DNA from 4 places in the Sphaerisporangium sp. NBC_01403 genome. Region 1 is predicted to be linked to each of the others. Evidence: riboswitches for the same ligand, from Rfam matches in the RefSeq annotation. Region 1 holds a riboswitch; each other region holds the start of a gene.

Region 1 (4,904 bases):
GGGCGGCGGTGACCAGGTTGTTCAGGGAGTCGCGGACCTCAGGCCAGCCGCGGGTCTTCAGACCGCAGTCGGGGTTGACCCACAGCCGCTCGGCCGGGATGCCGTCGAGCCCCTTGGACAGCAGGAGGGACACCTCTTCGACGCTCGGTACGCGCGGGGAGTGGATGTCGTAGACCCCGGGGCCCACCTCACGCGGGTAGCCCGCCCCGGCCAGTTCGTGGGCCACCTGCATGTGAGAGCGTGCGGCTTCCAGGCTGATGACGTCGGCGTCGAGGTCGTCGATGGCGGCCAGGATCTCGCCGAACTCGGCGTAGCACATGTGCGTGTGGATCTGGGTGTCCGCGCGGGCGCCGCTGGTCGTCAGGCGGAACGCCTCGGTGGCCCAGGCCAGGTAGGTCGGCCGGTCGGCGGCGCGCAGGGGCAGGGTCTCGCGCAACGCGGGCTCGTCGACCTGGATGACCGCGGTGCCGGCGGCCTCCAGGTCGGCGACCTCGTCCCGTAGCGCCAGGGCGACCTGGCGCGCCGTCTCGGCCAAGGGCTGGTCGTCGCGGACGAAGGACCAGGCGAGCATGGTGACGGGCCCGGTGAGCATGCCCTTGACCGGGCGGCTCGTCTGGGACTGGGCATAGCGGGTCCAGGCCAGGGTCATCGGCTTGGGACGCGAGATGTCCCCGGCCAGGATCGGCGGGCGAACGTACCGGGTGCCGTAGGACTGGACCCAGCCGTGCTGGGTGGCCAGGTACCCGTCGAGCTGTTCGGCGAAGTACTGGACCATGTCGTTGCGTTCCGGCTCGCCGTGCACCAGGACGTCGATTCCCGCCTGCTCCTGGAAGGCGAGGACCTCGCGTATCTCGGCGGCGATGCGCTCGTCATAGGCCGCGGCGTCGATGCGTCCCGCTCGCAGGTCGGCTCGGGCGACCCGGAGCTCGGCGGTCTGCGGGAACGAGCCGATGGTGGTGGTCGGCAGCAGGGGCAGATCAAGCCGGGCGCGCTGGGCGGCGGCCCGTTCGGCGTACGGCTGGGGACGGCGCGCGTCGGCGGAGGTGACGGCCGCGCTGCGGGCCCGTACGGCCAGATCCCGGGTGAGCGGCGAGTTCGCGCGGGAGGCCAGGGCGGCCCGGTTGTCGAAGAGCTGGTCGGCGATGGCGGGGGTGTCCTGGGTGAGTGCCCGGGTGAGGGTGACGACCTCGGCGGTCTTCTGCCGGGCGAAGGCCAGCCAGCGGGCGACCTCCGGTTCGAGCTCTGCTTCGGCTCTGGCGTCGAGGGGGACGTGCAACAGGGAGCAGGAGGTCGCCACGTCCACGCGGTCGGCCAGGCCCAGCAGGGTCGCCAGCGTCGCCAGCGACGCCTCCAGGTCGTTGATCCAGATGTTGCGGCCGTCCACGACGCCGGCGACGAGCCGCTTGCCGGGAAGGCCTCCCGCACTGGCGAGCAGGTCCAGGTTGGCCGCCGCGGGCCCGGTGAAGTCCAGGGCCAAGCCCTCGACGGGCGCGCCGGCCAGGATCGGAAGGGCCTCGCCGAGGTGGCCGAAGTAGCTGCCCACGAGGATCTTCGGCCGGCCCTCCAATTCGCCGAGTTCCCGGTAGGCGCGGGCGACGGCGTCAAGGACGGCGGGCGGCTGGTCCTGGACCAGGGCGGGCTCGTCGAGCTGCACCCACGTGGCGCCCGCGGTCCGCAGGGCCGCGAGCACCTCGGCGTAGACGGGGAGGAGCCGGTCCAGCAGGGTGACGGGCTCGAAGTCCTGTGCGACGCCGGGCGCGGGCTTGGCGAGCAGCAGGTAGGTGATGGGACCCACCAGAACGGGCCGAGGATCGTGCCCGAGCGCGAGGGCTTCGCGCAACTCGCCGACGGCCTTGGCGGGGTCGGCGGTGAAGGCGGTCTCCGGCCCCAGCTCGGGGACCAGGTAGTGGTAGTTGGTGTCGAACCACTTGGTCATCTCCAAGGGCGCGACATCCTGGGTGCCACGGGCCATCGCGAAATAGCCGTCGAGCGCGTCGGCCCGGACGGCCGCGCGGTGGCGTTCGGGGATCGCCCCGAGCATGACGGTGGTGTCCAGCACGTGGTCGTAGAGCGAGAAGTCCCCGGTGGGGACCTCCTGGATGCCGGCGTCGGCAAGCTGCCGCCAGGTTTCCAGGCGCAACTGCGCGGCGATGCGACGCAGGTCGCCGGCGGTGACCCGGCCCGCCCAGTAGCCCTCGATCGCCTTCTTCAGCTCACGGTCCGGCCCCTGACGCGGGTAGCCGTGGACGGTGGCGATCGATGAGGGGGTGGTGGAAATCTCAGCCACGAACTCTCCTTCGCGAGTCACGTATGGACATCGCGGCCCCGGAGAGGCGGAGATACGGCCGATCGGCACGCGTGCGGGTGCAAGCCTGCTGGTCCGCCGGCCCGCCCTCGAGGCCATCGACGTCGCCGCGCGCGGTCGCGCGCGGGCAGTGGCAGGTCTTCGGACTCGCGAGCACGCCGGGGCTTACCGAGCCCGGGCACCTACTGGCCGTCGCTTCCCTGACCCGATATCCGGATCCAGTGCGTGTGACGGCGGTCGTTCCCACTCACCGCTGCGGGGCAGTCCCGGAATTGGACGAGCTTGCGAGCAGAGCAGGCAAGCGCTTCCGCACCGGGTTCCCTCTTACGACGCCACTGCCTGGCCGGCAGGGCGAACCGACTGCGCGTCCAGCCTAAGCGCAACCGGCTCCCAGGCCAACATCCTGATCCGCGCACCCGGTGACAGAGCAACCCCGGACAACTCGGCGCCACGCACGCCTGGTGGGCCGGCCGTGCGGGAACGGCAGACTTGCCCCTGTGAAGAGAATCCTCATCATCGGCGTGGGCGCCGGGGACCCCGAGTACCTGACCATTCAGGCGGTCAAGGCCATCCAGCGGGCCGACGTCTTCTTCCTGCTGGACAAGGGGGAGGAGAAGGACGAGCTCATCCGGTTGCGGCAGGACATGATCGAGGAGTACGCCCGGGGACCCTACCGCGTCGTCCAGGCCCGCGACCCCGACCGCGACCGCACCAGCCCCGCCTACGCCACCGCCGTGCGGGACTGGCGCACGCGCCGCGCCGACCTCTACGAGCGGCTCATCCTCCACGAGCTGGGCGAGGACCAGACCGGCGCCTTCCTCGTCTGGGGCGACCCCTGCCTGTACGACAGCACGCTGGCCATCATCGAGGACGTTGCGGGCCGAGGCGGCGCGCGGTTCGGCTACGAGGTGATTCCCGGGATCAGCAGCGTGTCCGCCCTGGCGGCCAGGCACCGCACCACCCTGACCCAGGTCGGCCGGCCCGTACGCATCACCACCGGCCGCCGGCTCTCCGAAGCCGCCTCCGAGACGGCCGGCGACGTCGTCGTCATGCTCGATGCCCACTGCGCCTTCGCCGGGCTTCCGGACGCTCCCGATCTCGACATCTCCTGGGGCGCCTATCTCGGCACGCCGGACGAGATCCTGGTGTCCGGCCGTGTCCGCGACGTCGCGGAGCACATCCACGAGCTACGGACGCGAGCACGCGAACGCAAGGGCTGGATCATGGACACCTACCTGCTGAGACGCCGTTCCTGACGGCCACACGCCCGGGACGCCACGATCGTGTCGTCCTGGACCGCCCCGGGCCTGGGCCAGGGACCAGGACACCCACAGGGGGGTGGCGCAGAGCAGCCGGCCGGGGACCTGGTGACGTCGTCGGTGAAGCGGCGGCGTGCCGGTCAGAGCCGGCGGAAGGCCGGCGGCTCTCCGGGTGAGGAGCACCCGGGCAGGGGCCGGTCGCGGGGGAAGGCATAGCTTTGGGCGAGAACGCATCAACCCGCGACTGTTCAGGTGGTGAACTGATTGATCCGCGACCCGCGCCGGATCCTGGTGACCGGCGCGGCGGGCAGGCTCGGGCGTGCCACGCTCGGCCTGCTCGCCCATGAAGGCGTCCCGGCGACCGCACTGGACCTCGACGACCCCGGGAACCTTCCGGCCGACCGGGTGGTGACCGGCAGCGCGGAGGATGTGGAGGCCGTGCGCGCCGCCCTGGACGGGGTGGACACCGTGATCCACTGCGCCGCGCTGGCGGCGCCGAGCCTCGGCACGGCGGAGCAGGTGTTCGCCGGGAACACCCGGGCCACCTTCGTCGTCCTTGAGGAGGCGGCCCAGGCGGGCGTGCGGCGGGCCGTGATCGCCAGCAGCTTCTCGGTACTCGGCCTGCCCTGGTCGCCGCGCGAGCTGCATCCGGCGTACGTGCCGATCGACGAGAACCTGCCGCTCCAGGTGGAGGATCCGTACGCGCTGTCGAAGCAGGTGGACGAGGCGACCGCCGCGATGATGGCCCGCCGCTACGGCATGGACTCGGTGGCGCTGCGCTTCCCCCTGCTCGGCGGACCGGCCGACCAGCTTCCCGGCCGGGCGGCGAACTACGCCGCCGATCCTCGGTCGGGCGCGCACGAGCTGTGGACCTATCTCGACACCAGGGACGCCGCCCGGGCGAACTGGCTCGCCGCGACCCGCCCGGTGACGGGCGCCCAGGTGCTGTTCGTCGCCGCGCCGACGACCCTGGCCCCGCAGCCCACCGAGGAGCTCCTCGACCGGTTCCACCCCGGCGCCGAACGACGGGCACCCCTGCCGGGCCGTACGGCGCCCATCGACGTGAGCGCCGCCGCCGCCCTGCTCGGCTTCCGTGCCGAGCACCTGTACCCGGTCGAGCCGGCCTCCGACCTGGTGATCCCGTGAGCGCGCCCGTGGACGGCGTGATGCCGCAGACCCAGGCGCCCTGGCCGGCGCGCGACGGCCTCCGCGTCACCGGCGTACGGCCGATCGTGACCGCGCCGGAAGGCGTCCCGCTCGTCGTGGTGCGGGTCGACACCAACGACCCCGGGCTGTACGGCCTCGGGTGCGCCACCTTCACCCAGCGGTTCCACGCCGTC
Region 2 (4,904 bases), 2.8 Mb from region 1:
ACCCGCCACGAGGACGTCCGCGCCGCTTACGGGGACGCCAGGCGGTTCTCCTCCGAAGGGTCGCTCACGATCTCGCGGAGCCTGGCCGCCGAGACCAGGAAGGTGCTCGGCGACCACGGGTCCTTCCTGTCCAGCTTCGTGGCCAACGTCGACCCGCCCACGCACACGCGGCTGCGGCGTTCTGTGTCCAGAGCCTTCACCCCGCGCGCGGTCACCGCGATGGAGGAGCGCTTCCGGCGGCTCAACGAGGACATCCTCGACCGGGTGGTGCCGCAGGGCGGGGGCGACTTCGTCGCGGAGCTCGGGCACGTGCCGTCGGCCAAGCTCAGCGCCCGGTTCATCGGCGTGCCCGAGGAGGACGAGGAGTTCGTCAAGGAGCACGTCAAGGACTGGTTCATGCTGTTCCTGTCGCCGCAGCCGCCCGACCGGCAGATCGTGCTCGCGCGCAGCTTCCTTTCGTACCTCGACTACGTCGACAAGCTCGTGGCCTCGCGCGCCGCCGCTCCGCGCGACGACTTCACCTCGCTGATGACCGGGCTCATCGGCACCGAGCTCTCCCACCGGGAGGTCGTCGAGCTGATCTCCACGATCCTGCTCGGCGGCAACGACACCGTGCCCAACCAGCTCGGCAACAGCGTGCTCAGGCTGCTGCGCGAGGACGCCTGGCCGCTCGCCCCCGGGCTGGTGGAGAACGCGGTGGAGGAGTGCATGCGCATCGACGGCTCCAGCCTCGGCTCCTTCCGGTACGCCCTCACCGACATCGAGCTGCACGGCGTGACGATCCCGGAGGGCTCCCTCGTCCTGCTCTCCACCGACTCGGCCGCGCACGACGAGACCGTCTTCCCCGCGCCGGAGACGTTCGACCTCGGGCGCGAGAACGCCGACGCGCACATGACGTTCGGGTACGGCATCCACTTCTGCGTCGGGGCCGCGCTGGCGCGACTCCAGCTCCGCACGGCCCTTGAGGTGCTGGGCCGTCGCCTGCCCGGCCTGCGGCTGGTGCCCGGCGGGCCGATCGCGTACCGCAGGTCCCTCGTCGGGCGGGGCCTGCCGTCGCTTCTGGTCGAATGGTGATCACCCCACGCGCGAGGTTCTGGTTGGGCTAGTCTCGCCACGAATCGTTCGGTACGTCGGGGAGCTGAGCGCCGTGGAGCCAGTGGCGGTAGGTCTGATCGGAGCCGGGCCGTGGGCGGAGGCCGTGCACGCCCCCGCGCTGGCGGCGGGGCCGCACACGCGCCTCGCCGGAGTGTGGGCGCGCAGGCCGAGGGCCGCCGCCCGGCTGGGAGCCCCGGTCTACGAGCGGGTCGAGGAGCTCTTCGAGGTCTGCGAGGCCGTCGCGTTCTGCGTGCCGCCGGGCGTGCAGGCCGAGCTGGCCGTGCGGGCGGCAAGGGCGGGCAAGGCGCTGCTGCTGGAGAAGCCGCTCGCGGCCGACCTCGACGGCGCCAAGCGCCTCGCCGACGCCGTGGGCGAGGCGGGGGTGGCGTCCCAGATGGTGCTCACCTTCCGCTACTCGGCCGCGACCAAGGCGTTCCTCGAACGGGTGCGCGCCATCGAGCCGTTCGGCGGGTACGCCCGCAACATCTCCGGCGCCCTGTACACCATCGACTCCCCGTGGCGCCAGGAGCGCGGGGCGATCCTCGACGTGGGGCCGCACATGATCGACATGCTCGACGCCGCCCTCGGGCCGGTCGTCGGCATCCGCGCCCACGGTCACCCGCTCGGGTGGACCGGGCTGCTTCTTGAGCACCAGAGCGGCGCGGTCAGCGAGGCGTCGCTGTCCATGGCCGCCCAGGTCGAGCACGGCTCCTCGCACGTGGCCGTCTACGGCCGCCACGGCAGCGAGAGCCTCGACGGCGGCGACCTCGGCTACGACGTCTTCCCCGACATGGTGGCCGAGTTCGCCAAGACCGTGCGCGAGGGCGGCGGCCACCCGCTGGACGCCCGCCACGGGCTCCGCCTCCAGGAGTTGATCAGCGCCGCCGAGGCCCAGCTCGCCTGAGTCTCCGGTCAGGATTTGTGCGGCTTTCGACCCGTCGTATCCGGTTGCGGCATTGGTTGATACCGTTCCTGTGACGCGCAGCGTGCAGCGAAGTCCGGTGTGAGTCCGGCGCTGTCCCGCAACTGTGAGACCCCCTCGGGTCGAGCCAGGTCGCCTGCATGCCGCGCCGACGTCGTCAACCCTCGTGGAAAAGGGTGATCCGTCAACACGCGGGTCCCTCGATTTCCCGGCAACTGGAGGAACTCTCGTGAGGCCCGTACGCACGGCCCTGGCGGGCGCGTTGCTGGGTGCGCTGACACTGGCCGGATGCGGCCAGTCCACCGGCACCGCAGACCCCGCCACCGCCGCCCCCGCTCCCACCGCCTCGCAGGCCGCCGGCTTCCCCGTCACCGTCCAGGCGGGCAACGGCTCCGTCACCATCGGCGAGAAGCCCAGCCAGATCGTCTCGCTCTCGCCGAGCGCCACCGAGAGCCTGTTCGCGATCGGCGCCGGGCCGCAGGTCGTCGCCGTCGACGACCAGTCGACCTACCCCGCCGAGGCCCCGAAGACGGACCTGTCCGGCTTCAAGCCCAACGCCGAGGCCATCATCGCGAAGAAGCCCGACCTGGTGGTGCTCGCCAACGACACGGGGGGCATCGTGGCCGCGCTGACCAAGGTCGGCATCCCCGTGCTGCTCGAACCCGCCGCCACCAAGCTGGACGAGACCTACGACGAGATCGCCGACCTCGGCGCCGCCACCGGCAACAAGGCCAAGGCCGACGAGCTCGCCGCGGGCATGAAGCGGCAGATCGACGAGCTCGCCGCCGCCGCGCCCAAGGACAAGAAGCTCACGTTCTTCCACGAGCTGGACAACACGCCGTACTCCGTGACGTCCAGCACGTTCATCGGCCAGATCTACGGGCTGTTCGGGCTGACGAACATCGCCGACAAGGCTCCTGACGCCGCCGGGGGGTACCCCAAGCTCTCCAGCGAGTTCGTCGCGAAGGCCGACCCCGACCTGATCTTCCTCGCCGACACCAAGTGCTGCGGCCAGTCCAAGGAGACCCTGGCCAAGCGGCCCGGATGGGGAGGCCTGTCCGCCATCGCGAAGGACCGTGTGGTCACCCTCGACGACGACATCGCCTCGCGCTGGGGCCCGCGCGTGGTCGACTTCGTCAAGATCGTCGACGCGGCGGTCAGGGGGGCCGCCGGCTGAGACCCGGTGGCACACCTGGAGCGGCGCGCGAAGTGAAGCGGCACGACCCTGGTACGACGCGCGCGGCGAGGCCGCGGCCGGCGGCGCTGGCCGTCGCCCTCGCCGTGCTCGTGATCTGCGTGGTCGCGGGCCTGATGATCGGCGCGGCCGGCGTCTCGTTCAAGGGCATCGTGCTCGAACTGCTCGACCGGGTGCCGTTCGTCTCGGTGGACTCCGGGCTGTCGCCGGTCGAGCGGGGGCTGGTGTTCCAGCTCAGGCTGCCGCGCGTGGTGCTGGCGGCGGTGGTCGGGGGCCTGCTGGCGATCGCGGGCGCGGGGTACCAGGGCGTGTTCCGCAACCCGCTCGCCGACCCCTACCTGCTCGGGGCCGCCGCCGGAGCGGGCTTCACCGCGACCCTGATGATCGTGCTGATCCAGGTCGACGGGCTGGTGCCGCTCGCCGCCTTCGGCGGGGCGATCGGCGGCGTGCTGCTGGCGTACGCGCTCGGCAACACGGCGGGCCGGGGCGGCGGCACGTCCACCCTGGTGCTCGCCGGGGTGGCGGTGGCCTCCTTCCTGTCCGCGCTGCAGACCTTCGTGCAGCAGCTCCGGGTCGAGCAACTCCAGCGCATCTACTCGTGGATCCTCGGCGGCATCGGCGGCGACTGGTCCCAGGTGTGGCTCATCGCCCCGTACGCCGTCGTGTCGACGGTCGTCCTGCTCGCTCACGGGCGGCTGCTGGACGTGCTGTCGGTCGGCGACGACGAGGCGGTCAGCCTCGGGGTCAACGCGGCGCGCGTGCGGCTCGTCGTCCTGTGCGCCGCGTCGCTGGCCACGGCGTCGGCGGTCGCGGTCAGCGGGCTCATCGGGTTCGTCGGCATCGTCGTGCCCCACGTCGTGCGGCGCCTCGCGGGCGGGTCGTACCGGGTGGTCCTGCCGCTGTCGCTGCTGGCGGGGGCGTCGTTCCTGGTGCTGGCCGACCTGGTCGCCCGTACCGTGCTCGCCCCGGCCGAGCTGCCGATCGGCGTGGTGACCGCCTTCATCGGCGCGCCGTTCTTCGTCGGCGTCCTGCGCGCGACACGGGCGGTGGACGCGTGAGCGCCATCGAGGTGCGGGACCTCTCGGTCGCGCTGGACGGGCGGCCGGTGCTGTCCGGGATCGGCCTGTCCGTGCGCGGCGGCGAGTGGCTGGCGGTCGTCGGGCCGAACGGCGCGGGCAAGTCCACGCTGCTGCGGGCCATGATGGGACTGCTGGAGGCGCAGGGTGACGTGCTGGTCGACGGCATGCCCGCGCGCAGCCTCAAGCCGAGGCAGCGGGCGCGGCTGATGGCCTACGCGCCGCAGAGCCCCATGCTGCCGGCGGGGCTCACCGTCTTCGAGTACGCCCTGCTCGGGCGCACGCCGTACATCTCCTACCTGGGCAGGGACACCCACGACGACCGGGACGTCACCCGCTCGGTGCTGGAACGCCTGGACCTGTCCGACTTCGCGACCCGGCCACTCGGGCACCTGTCCGGCGGGGAACGGCAGCGGGTGGTGCTCGCCCGCGCGCTCGTGCAGCGGGCTCCCGTGCTGCTGCTGGACGAGCCCACGACCGCGCTGGACCTCGGCCACCAGCAGCAGGTGCTGGAGCTCGTCGACCGGCTCCGTCTCGCCGACGGGCTGACGGTGGTCACCACGATTCACGACCTCAGCCTGGCGGGGCAGTACGCCGACTCGATGCTCCTGATCGA
Region 3 (4,904 bases), 1.7 Mb from region 1:
GACGACAGCGGCAGCACCGCGAAGCGCTGATTTTTGATCGCGGGCACGTCCTTGAGCGCGGGATTGGCCAGCAGGGACTTCCTCTTGTTCTCCAGCGGCTGGTCGCCGTAGTCGTAGATGACGATCACGTCGGGTGCCCGCTCGGCGACCTGCTCGAAGGACACGTCCCCGAAGGACTTGCCCAGATCGCCGAATACGTTCGTCCCGCCCGCCAGCGTGATCATCTCGTTGCCGATCCCGGCGCCGCCCGCGGTGAACGCCGTCTTCTCTCCGCTGTCGAAGACGAACACCTTGGCCGGAGCCACTCCGTCGATCTTGTCCTTGACGCCGTCCAGTACGCCGCGCATGGTGGCGATCCGCCGCTCGGCCCGGTCGGAGACGCCGAAGATCTTGCCGATGGTCCGGACCTCCAGCTCGACCTCGGCCATGGTCACCGGGCCTGTCGGGCAACCTTCGATGTTGAGATAGGAATTGATTCCGCCTGCGGCCAGGGCGGTCCGGCCGCGGCCTTCCTTCTCGTCGAAGGCGCTCTTGAAGCCGCCGTACACGAAGTCGGGCTCGGCCGCCAGCAACGACTCCTGCGAGGGGTATTCCTTGGCCAGCACCGGAACCGCCTGGTAGGCGGCCTGGTACTCGGGCAGGATCTTGTCGTCCAGGTAGGCGGTGCCGGCCATCGACTTCTCCAGGCCGAGGGCGAACATGATCTCGGTGGTGTGCTGGTTGAGGGTCACCACTCGCTGCGGTGGCCGCTGGTAGGTCGTGGTCACCCCGCAGTTGGTGACGGTCACCGGGAAGTCCGCCGTCGACGAACTCGCCGCTGAGGGGCCCATGGGAGAAGGGGGGCTCTGTCCTGCGGCTCCGCAGCCGGAGATCAGCATGGCGGCGGATAGCAGAAGCAGAAAGGGCAGCGAGCGGCGGCTCGTCATCGACGGGTCCTTTCCCGGGCAGAGCCGGTTCGGCGGGGTGGAGTGAAGATGTGCAGAGTGAGGATCTCGGGAGGCTCGGCCACTCCCGGGCCGCCGGCGCGGATCCAGGCGGCGATGTCGCGGGCCGCGTCCGGTTGGTTGACCAGGCCCAGCCAGACCGGGCGACCGCCCATCGTGCGTCCTGCCGGCGAAGGGTGGACCACGACAACGTTGGCCTGCTCGCACACGTCCAAGCACTCGGTGACGCGTACCTCGGCGATTTCGCCCAGGAAGCGCACCGGCTCCTCGTGATCCAGGCTCGTCACCTTGCCGGTTCCGCAGCAACAGCCGCGGCAGACGGTGACCCTGCTCATGACGACGACCACGGTCCTCTCTTGGGGAGATCCGCCCCAATTTCCCTGAGGAGGCGACCGCGTGAGTCTCCTGGCTCTCGGGTCACAGCTCGTCCCGGCCTTCCCACCCGCACGCGGGCAGTGGCTTGTTCGGGATCCGCTCGCCGATCACAGTGGCGGGACCGCGCCGGATTCACACCGGCTTCCTCGTTCCGCCGTCGCCTACAGCGACCATGGTCGCACAACCGCGACATCTCGGGCAAAGAGCTACATGGAGTGCCTGGAACCGTGAGGTCCTCTGCCATGACCTGTGATCGGCGTACGAGTGGGCCCGGTGCGCATTGGATGTGTACGCACCGGGCCCGGAGGAGGTCAGCCGGCGTGCCCCGTCCCGCCCACCTGGGCCACCTGCGTCAAGTACAGGGTGGTGTCGCCGGGGGCGAGCAGACGGATGCGGGGTGCGGCGCCCGGCCGCCCGGTTGGATAGCGATGCAAGGAAGGCCGGTCGGCGGGCGCCGCGGTCATGGGGTCATGCGCCCTTGGCGGCGGTGAATCGGGCGATGACGTCGTTCCAGTTGATGAGGGACCAGAGCTTCTGGACGTAGTCGGGACGCACGTTGCGGTACTGCAGGTAGTAGGCGTGTTCCCAGGCGTCGAAGACCAGCAGCGGGGTGGTGTTCATGCCGACGTTGCCGTGGTGGTCGTAGACCTGCTCGACCACCAGGCGGCGGGCGAGCGGCTCCCAGGCCAGGATGCCCCAGCCCGAGCCCTGTACGGTCGAGGTCGCCGTGGTGAGCTGCTTCTGGAACGCCTCGAAGGAGCCGAAGTGCTCGTCGATGGCCGCGCCCAGCTCGCCGTCGGGACGGTCGCCGCCGTCGGGGGAGAGGTTCTGCCAGAAGATCGAGTGCAGGACGTGGCCCGACAGGTTGAAGGCGAAGGTCTTCTCCAGTCCGACCAGCCCGCCGAACTCGCTCTTGTCCCGGGCCTCGGCCAGCTTCTCCAGGGAGTCGTTGGCGCCCTTGACGTAGGCGGCATGGTGCTTGGCGTGATGCAACTCCAAGATCTCACCGGTGATCGCCGGCTCCAGCGCCGCGTAGTCATAGGGCATGTCCGGAAGGGTGTACTGACCCACGGTGGGCTCCTCGCCATGTCGGAACTTATTGCAATATTGTCGCAATAACTTCTACCATGCAGCAGTGGTGTCCATGTGGTGTAGACGGAGCGAGCAGTTCAGAACAGGGACCGGCCGTGCTGCGGGACCCACGCTGTCTCCGTTCGGCGTCTGGCACACCCGGCCGCGCCACGTGCCTCCCGCCCGCCGACATCGATCCGGCCATGCCTGCACGTGACCGCCGACAGGCGTGGCGACATCGCGGTGGAGGGGGGTGTGGACATGGGAACTCCAGGCTCGGCGTCCATGCGGCGGGCACAGGCGCCGGATCGGCCGCCCGGACGAGGTTCCGGCCGGGGAGGGGACAGGCGATGTGCCGCCAGGCGAGCCGGCGGCACGTCGCCGGTGTGATCAGAAGATGATCACAGAGGTTCCTCGGCGGATCACGTCAGGACGGTCTCCCCGATCCAGCCGTCCGGTCCGCACCCCGGGGGAATGGCGAAGACCGCCGAGCCGATCGGAGTCGTCCACTCGTTCAGCAGGTCCGCTTCGGCCAGGCGCCTCTGGATGGGAACGAACTGGCGGGTGATGTCGGCCTGGTAGGAGGCGAACAGCAACCCGGAGTCCGTCGCACCGTCCCGGGTCACTCCCTCGTCGTAGTTGTAGACGCGCCGCAGGATGCGCACGCCCGGGTCCTCGACCCGGGCGCGGCGGATGTGGGCGTACTCGGAGATGACGGGAAAACCCGCGGCGCTGAGCCGTCCGAAGTCCGGTTCGTCGTGTTCCTTGTTCCCGGTCAGCGGGGCGCCGTCACTGAGCCGCCGGCCGATGGTGAATTCCTTGGCCACGGCGTCGGCGGCGTCCCACTTCTCCAGGTTCGTGCGAATCCTTCGCAACACCAATGTGGTGCCCCCATCGGGCGCCCACACGATCCGCTCGAACTCGGGGGTTCCCGCTACGGCGTTGCCGGTCCCGTCGAGCTGGCCCATCACGTTGCGCTGGGTCAGTCCCGGCTGCTGGGAGTGCGCCGCCTGGCGGAAGCCCCGCTGGACCCACCGGACGGTCGCGAACGACCGGGTGTCCTTGACGATCATCCGAAGCGTGTGGGCGACGGTCAGGGGATCGTCCGCGCAGATCTGGACCAGCAGATCCCCGCCGGTCCACCGGGGCTCCAGCTTGTCGATCGTGAACGCCGGCAGCGTGGCGGGCCGTCCGTCCGCTCCGGCCGCGGCGTACAGGCCGGGGCCGAATCCGAACGTGACGGTGAGCCTCGCCGGCAGGGCCGCCAGATGGGGCTCGGTGTCGGCGAGCGCGGGCAGGCCCTGGGTGAGCCGCCGGGCGTCGTCGGTGAGCACCCGCATCAGCCGCGAAACCCCGTCACGGTCGACGCCGTCGCGCAGGTCGAACCCGGCGAAGACGGCATGCGCCTGCGGAAGAGTGGCGATCCCGGCCTGCCGGGAGCCGTGGAACGGCTCGACGGCGGTACCGTCCTTGATCGGCGGGTCACCGGCTGCCTGCGGTGTGTCATCCGTCGCGGAGGCCGCGGCCGCGACGCCGCTCGTGACCACGCCCACCGCGACCGCGGCGCCTCCGGTGAACAGTCCTCTGCGGGACAGCCGGAGCCCGGGAGCGGGATCCGGCCGCGAAGCCGTGGCCGGCCGGTCAGCCATTGCCGCCGCCCATGTCCATGCCGGACTGGTAATCCTCGTTGCCTCCGGCGAAGTCCTTGCCCAGGGCGGTGAACTCGAAGGTGCCACCGTCCTTGAGCGTCAAGGTGAACGGGATCTCGGCGCCCGGCTTCACCGCTTCCGCCACGTCCATGAGCATGATGTGGTCGCCACCAGGCTCAAGCACGTGCGAACCATGAGCGGGGATGACGAAGCCGCCCTTCTTGGGCTGCATGACCGTCTTCCCGTCGGCCTGGACGACCTCGTGCAGTTCGACCTTGGGCGAGAGCGGCGTGGCTCCGGAGACGACCGTGATGGCGGCGCCGGTGTTGTTGACGATGGTGCCGAAGGCGGCGCTCATGCCTTTCTTGGCGGTCTTCACCCAGGGATCGGTGATGCTGAGCGCCGCCGCGGTGGCCGAGGGCGACGCGACCGAGGGCGACGTGGCCACGGTGGGCGCCGCCGCTGGGAGCGAGACGCTTTGCTCGCCTCCACAGGCCGTGAGAACGGCGAGGCCGGCGAGGACGACGATGACACGGGAGAACATGAAAGGCCCTTCTGGTGCTGTGACACGAATTCGAGCCGGCGCGTACGCCGACGGCACCCCGCGGGTCCACGGGGTGAAAGGGAATCGTGAGCACGCGCCGCCGCGCTGAATCAGGCGGAAGCGGTGCGGGCAGTACCAGGAGGGCCGCGACGGCCCATCTCATGGCCGAGCAGAGCCGAGCGCAGGACGATGTGCCGCTCGACCGGAGAGACGACGTTCGACTCGTGGACGGGATCGAGCGGAGTCGCGAACGTGACGATCAGTCGTACGGCGAGCCGCCGCAACAGCGCCCAAAGAGCCGCCTCGCCACGCGACAGCCAC
Region 4 (4,904 bases), 780 kb from region 1:
CCCACGATCGCGCCGGGGCGGCACCGGCACCTCCCCCCGGCACGGGAACCGCGTCCCCCGCACGGGGGATCCGTGCCCGGCCGGGACTCAGGTGGTGGCCCGGCCGGCGGACCTGGGGGTCACCCGTGTCCGCGAGGTGAGCAAGGGACCGGCCGGCCACTGGTGGATCCTGCGGGATCCGGAGGGCGTGGCGTAGGTCCGGCCGTGCTCCGGCGGCGGGGGAATGCCGCTGCTACTCAACCCCGGGTTCGGGGGCCGGGGGCGCCGTGGGGGAGGGGGTCAGGGAGAGGCGTCGCTGTTCGGATTGGACGATCTCGCGGGCCAGTGACTGCTCGGAGACGTCGACGGCGTCCGGGGTCGACTCGGCGAGGTCGCTGCGCCGGGCGTAGGTGTCGAAGAGCCTGCTCTTGGTGCGCAGGATCTCCAGCATGCGCTGGTCGACGCTGTCGGCCGCCAGGATGCGGTGCACCTGGACCTTGCGCACCTGTCCCATGCGGTGGGCCCGGGCGACCGCCTGGCTCTCCATGGTGGGTTTGACCTGCGGCTCACAGATGACAACCACGGAGGCGGCCTGCAGGTTGAGGCCGACGCCGCCGGCCTGGATCTGGCTGAGCAGCACCGCGTGCCCCTGGGCGGAGGTGAACGTGTCGACCACCTCCTGGCGCCGGGTGGCCGTGAGGCTTCCCGAGATGGGCCCGTGCACACGGCCGTTCACGGCCCCTCCGGCACGGCCGTTCACGGTGCCGTCGGTATGGCCGTTCCTGGTGTCGTCAGCGACGACGCCCCGGGTGTCGGGGACCGCCTTGCCGGTCAGGGTGTCGTGAACGGTGGCCAGCACGTCGCGGAAGTAGGAGAAGACCACGACCTTCAGCCCGTTGCCCGCCGCCTCGTCCACGATCTCGCGGAGGCGTTCGAGCTTGGCCGACTTCTCGGGGTCGGCGTACGCGGCGCGGCGCATGGCCATGAAGTTCCCGGCGGCCACGGCCTCGCGGTAGGCCTCCGTGTCGGCCGCGCTGAGCTCCTCCCACTCGTCCACGTGGACCAGGTCGGGCAGCTCCGTGAGCACGTCCTGCTGGTTGCGGCGCAGGTAGACGGGGGCGACGGCCCTGCGGAACGCCTGCGGGCCGGCCGCGGCGTCGCTGCCGCGGATGCCGGGGACCAGTTCGGGCCGCAGGTGGCCGACCAGGGCGCGGAACTCCTCGACGCGGTTCTCCATCGGCGTGCCGGTGAGGAAGAGCACCCGGCCGGTGCGCTCGCACCACCCCGCGACGGCCTGTGACCGGCGGGCGGCGGGGTTCTTCACGTAGTGCGCCTCGTCCACGACGAGCATCCCGAGCGCCACCTCGGGGGGAACCTCCAGCCGGTGCAGGGCGTCGATCGTGGTCACGGCGACGTCGCCGTTACGCGTCCATTCCGCGAGCGCGGCGGCGCGCTCGGGACCGTGGACCCGGTAGGCCCTGAGCGTGCTGCGCGTCTCGATCTCGCGGGTCCAGTTGATCAGCACGCTGGCCGGGCAGGCGACCAGGAAGTGCGTGCGGCCCTCGGCCTTCAGGTGGGCGAGCGCGGCGATGGCCTGGATGGTCTTCCCCAAGCCCATCTCGTCACCGAGGATGACCCGCCGCTGGGCGAGGGCGAAGCGCGCGCCGAACGCCTGGTAACCGCGCAGTGAGACCCTGCGGTGGGTGTCGTCCAGCGCCTGCGCGTTGACCCGCGCGGACACCTCGTTCGGCAGGAAGCCCTCCGACGCCACCCGGTCGGGTTCGAGCGCCGCGATCTCGGCGAGCAGGTTGTAGTACTCGGGGGCGCGGATCTCGAAGTCGATCCACGCCTCGACGTCGGTCACCGGGGGACGGAGCAGGTCCACGGCGGCCTGGGCGAGGAGCAGCCGCGTGCCCTCGGAGCCGGCCTCGCCGAGCACGGCGGCGATCGTCGCGACGGCCTCCCGCGCCCGGTCACGGCCGTCCCGGCCGGCGAGCGCCATCCGCAGCAGCCCCCGCGCGGGCCGGGCGGCGGGCAGGAGCGGCGTCAGCCTCCCGACGATCCCGAGGGCGGCGTCGCGGGCGCGCGGGAGGTCGGGACCGGCGGTCACCAGGCGGTTCAGCGCGACCAGCAGCGCCGTGGTGCCGGGGTCCCGCCGCTCGACGTCGACGCGTACGGCGACGGTCTCCTGCGCCGCGCGGGCGATCTGCCCGGCGGCGGCGTGCACCTGGGCGGCGGTGCGGGCGCCGATGCCGGGCAGCAGTTGCAGCTCGTACGCCGAGGCGTCCAGCACGCCCTGGACCGTGGTGTACCCGGCCTGTTCGAGGGCCCCGAGGCGCAGCCGCCCGTCGGTGACGTCCTTCAGCCGCGCCAGCGGGATGGCGGCCAGCTCGTCGCGTGCCAGTTCGGCACGCAGCGACGACAGCGCCCGCTGGACGTCGTCACGGGCGCGCGCGTGGTCGGCGAGCAGCGTGCGCGCCGCGGCGAGAAGGTCTTCGGCCTCCAGCAGGAGAGCCCTGGCCTCCCTGCCGGTGGGTGCCGTGCCCTCCCGCTCGCCCACGCTCTCGCCCTCCGCCGCCGCAGTCCGGGTCACATGATGACACGACCGGGCGCGCGGCCTTCCGCATCTCGTGTGTACACCCGCTGAAATGGGCATTTAGTCATATATTGGGGGAAAGGGCGTGAACCATGCGTCGTCGGGAGGTGCTCGCACTCGGCGCCGGGCTCGTCGCGCTGGCCGCCGGATGTGGCACCACCACCGGCTCGCGCACGCTCGCCTCGACCGGGCTCTCGATGGTCGTCCCCGGGCCGTACGGGGGCGACTCCGACCGGCTCGCGCGGAGCCTCGCGGGCGTGGCCGAGCGCGCCGCGCTGGCCGGCCGGATGCAGGTGGTCAACCGCCCGCCGCACGCCGCGCTCGCGGAGTTCGCCCGCGCGCGGCGCGCCGACCAGATCCTCATGGCCCAGCCCGAACTGGTCGGCACCGTACGGACCGTCCGCCCCTCGGGCGCGTTCGCGCGCACCACGCCGCTGGCCAGGCTCTGCGGCGAGTGGGAGGTGCTGGTGGTCCCGGTGTCCTCGCGCCTCGGGTCGTTCGGCGCGTTCGCCGACGCCATGCGGCGCGACCCGGCCAAGCTGGCGGTGGCGGGCAGGGCCGAGGGCGGGATGGACCACGTGCTGTTCGGCATGCTGGCCCAGAGCCTCGGCCTGGACGCGCGCCTGCTGCACTACGTGGCCTACCCGACCAGCGACGAGGCGGTCACCGCGCTCGCGGGCGGCCGGGTGGTGGCGGCGGTCGGCGGCCACGCCGGGGTGCGTGAGCGCGTACGGGCCGGAGAGCTTCACGTGCTGGCGGTCTCCTCGCCCGACCGCATCCAGGGAGTGGACGCCCCGACGCTGCTGGAGTGCGACGTGCACCTGTCGTGCGCCAACTGGCGCGGACTCCTCGGCGCGGGCGACCTGGCCGACGACGACCGGGCCGCCCTCGTCGGCCTGTGCCACGACGTCGCGGGCTCGGCGCGCTGGAGGGAGCTGTGCGCGCGAAACGGCTGGACCCCGTTGTACCTGGAGGGCGAGGACTTCCGGCAGTGGCTGCGCGTGGAGTCGGCCCGCCTGAGCCGGGCGCTCGGCGAGCTCGGCCTGCGGGTGTGACACGCCGCCCCCGAACGTGTGATACGGGCCCGAGGGCATCAGGTGAGGGCCCCCTGACACAACCTGTAGGGGTTGTTGCGGCGACGTGCACTACATGTAGGATCCAGATCTGTTGCTGGTTCGCTCTTCGGAGCGAGTAAGAGGGAACCCGGTGCGATTCCGGGGCTGCCCCGCAGCGGTGAGCGGGAACGACCGCCGTCACATGAGCACTAGGCCGCGCACGCCTGGGAAGCGACGGCCACTAGGCGTGAGAAGACGCCCGCGAGTCCGAAGACCTGCCGGTGACATGTCGTCCAGGCCCCGAGGGAGGGCCGCGGGCGGGGTATCCGGCGTGCCCGCTTCGGCGGCGCACGCCGGTCGTGCTCCGACGCGTGCTCTCCTGCGGGCAAACCGAGCCCTACGAGGGAGAGCACGTGACCGTGACACGCGATTTGCCGTACCAGGCCGGGGACAGACGCCTGGCCATCGAGGAGGCCGCCGCCCGGGTCGTCACCGACCCCGCCAACTCGCGGATCGCCGCCGGTCTGCTGGCCGAGGAGATCGCGGACGAGGCGGCGGCGCACGGGGTGCGGACGTTCTCGGAGTCGATCGCCGCCACGCACGAGGCCGGGCTGGTCCAGGACGCGCTGGCGGAGTTCGTGCGGGCCAACGCGGCCGTTCTGGACGACCTGGTCGACGCCGAGGCGGACGCCCGCTTCGAGTACTTCGGCCTGCGCACCGTTTACGACCGCTACCTGCTGCGCCACCCCGTCACGCGCGGCGTGCTCGAAGCGCCGCAGCACTTCTTCCTGCGCGTGGCCTGCGGGCTCGCCGACACGGTGGCCGAGGCCGCGGAGCTCTACCGCCTGATCTCGACGCTGTCGTACCTGCCCAGCTCGCCGACGCTGTTCAACTCCGGGTCGCGGCGCCCGCAGCTGTCGTCCTGCTTCCTGCTCGACTCGCCCCGCGACGAGCTGGAGGCCATCTACGAGCGGTACGGCCAGATCGCGCGGCTGTCGAAGTACGCCGGAGGCATCGGGGTCTCCTGGACCCGGGTGCGGGCGCGCGGCTCGCTCATCCGGGGCACCAACGGCCACGCCAACGGCATCGTGCCGTGGTTGCGCACGCTGGACTCCAGCGTCGCGGCCGTGAACCAGGGCGGGCGGCGCAAGGGCGCGGCCTGCGTCTACCTCGAACCGTGGCACGCGGACGTCGAGGAGTTCCTCGAACTGCGCGACAACACCGGCGAGGACGCCCGCCGCGCCCACAACCTCAACCTGGCGAACTGGATCCCC

What was found. Region 1 has a riboswitch for cobalamin ahead of metE (5-methyltetrahydropteroyltriglutamate--homocysteine S-methyltransferase). Riboswitches for the same ligand answer to the same signal wherever they lie in the genome.
Region 2: another riboswitch for cobalamin. It lies ahead of OG589_RS23235 (ABC transporter substrate-binding protein); the one in region 1 lies ahead of metE (5-methyltetrahydropteroyltriglutamate--homocysteine S-methyltransferase).
Region 3: another riboswitch for cobalamin. It lies ahead of OG589_RS03000 ((2Fe-2S) ferredoxin domain-containing protein); the one in region 1 lies ahead of metE (5-methyltetrahydropteroyltriglutamate--homocysteine S-methyltransferase).
Region 4: another riboswitch for cobalamin. It lies ahead of OG589_RS07075 (ribonucleoside-diphosphate reductase subunit alpha); the one in region 1 lies ahead of metE (5-methyltetrahydropteroyltriglutamate--homocysteine S-methyltransferase).

The regions. Positions count from the first base shown of each region.
Region 1 covers NZ_CP109534.1:2,403,593-2,408,496, forward strand. Annotated here, with positions in the region: gene metE (5-methyltetrahydropteroyltriglutamate--homocysteine S-methyltransferase) at 1-2,287, opposite strand, end outside; cobalamin riboswitch at 2,435-2,642, opposite strand; gene cobF (precorrin-6A synthase (deacetylating)) at 2,803-3,561, shown strand; gene OG589_RS10625 (NAD-dependent epimerase/dehydratase family protein) at 3,829-4,710, shown strand; gene OG589_RS10630 (enolase C-terminal domain-like protein) at 4,707-4,904, shown strand, end outside.
Region 2 covers NZ_CP109534.1:5,167,139-5,172,042, reverse strand. Annotated here, with positions in the region: gene OG589_RS23245 (cytochrome P450) at 1-1,074, shown strand, start outside; gene OG589_RS23240 (Gfo/Idh/MocA family protein) at 1,157-1,999, shown strand; adenosylcobalamin (AdoCbl) riboswitch at 2,062-2,202, shown strand; gene OG589_RS23235 (ABC transporter substrate-binding protein) at 2,247-3,194, shown strand; gene OG589_RS23230 (FecCD family ABC transporter permease) at 3,281-4,270, shown strand; gene OG589_RS23225 (ABC transporter ATP-binding protein) at 4,267-4,904, shown strand, end outside.
Region 3 covers NZ_CP109534.1:702,313-707,216, forward strand. Annotated here, with positions in the region: gene OG589_RS02995 (ABC transporter substrate-binding protein) at 1-830, opposite strand, end outside; gene OG589_RS03000 ((2Fe-2S) ferredoxin domain-containing protein) at 923-1,231, opposite strand; cobalamin riboswitch at 1,320-1,512, opposite strand; gene OG589_RS03005 (superoxide dismutase) at 1,788-2,390, opposite strand; gene OG589_RS03010 (Dyp-type peroxidase) at 2,813-4,039, opposite strand; gene OG589_RS03015 (copper chaperone PCu(A)C) at 4,032-4,583, opposite strand; gene OG589_RS03020 (MFS transporter) at 4,694-4,904, opposite strand, start outside.
Region 4 covers NZ_CP109534.1:1,627,744-1,632,647, forward strand. Annotated here, with positions in the region: gene OG589_RS07065 (DEAD/DEAH box helicase) at 233-2,572, opposite strand; gene OG589_RS07070 (tripartite tricarboxylate transporter substrate-binding protein) at 2,668-3,630, shown strand; cobalamin riboswitch at 3,730-3,928, shown strand; gene OG589_RS07075 (ribonucleoside-diphosphate reductase subunit alpha) at 4,044-4,904, shown strand, end outside.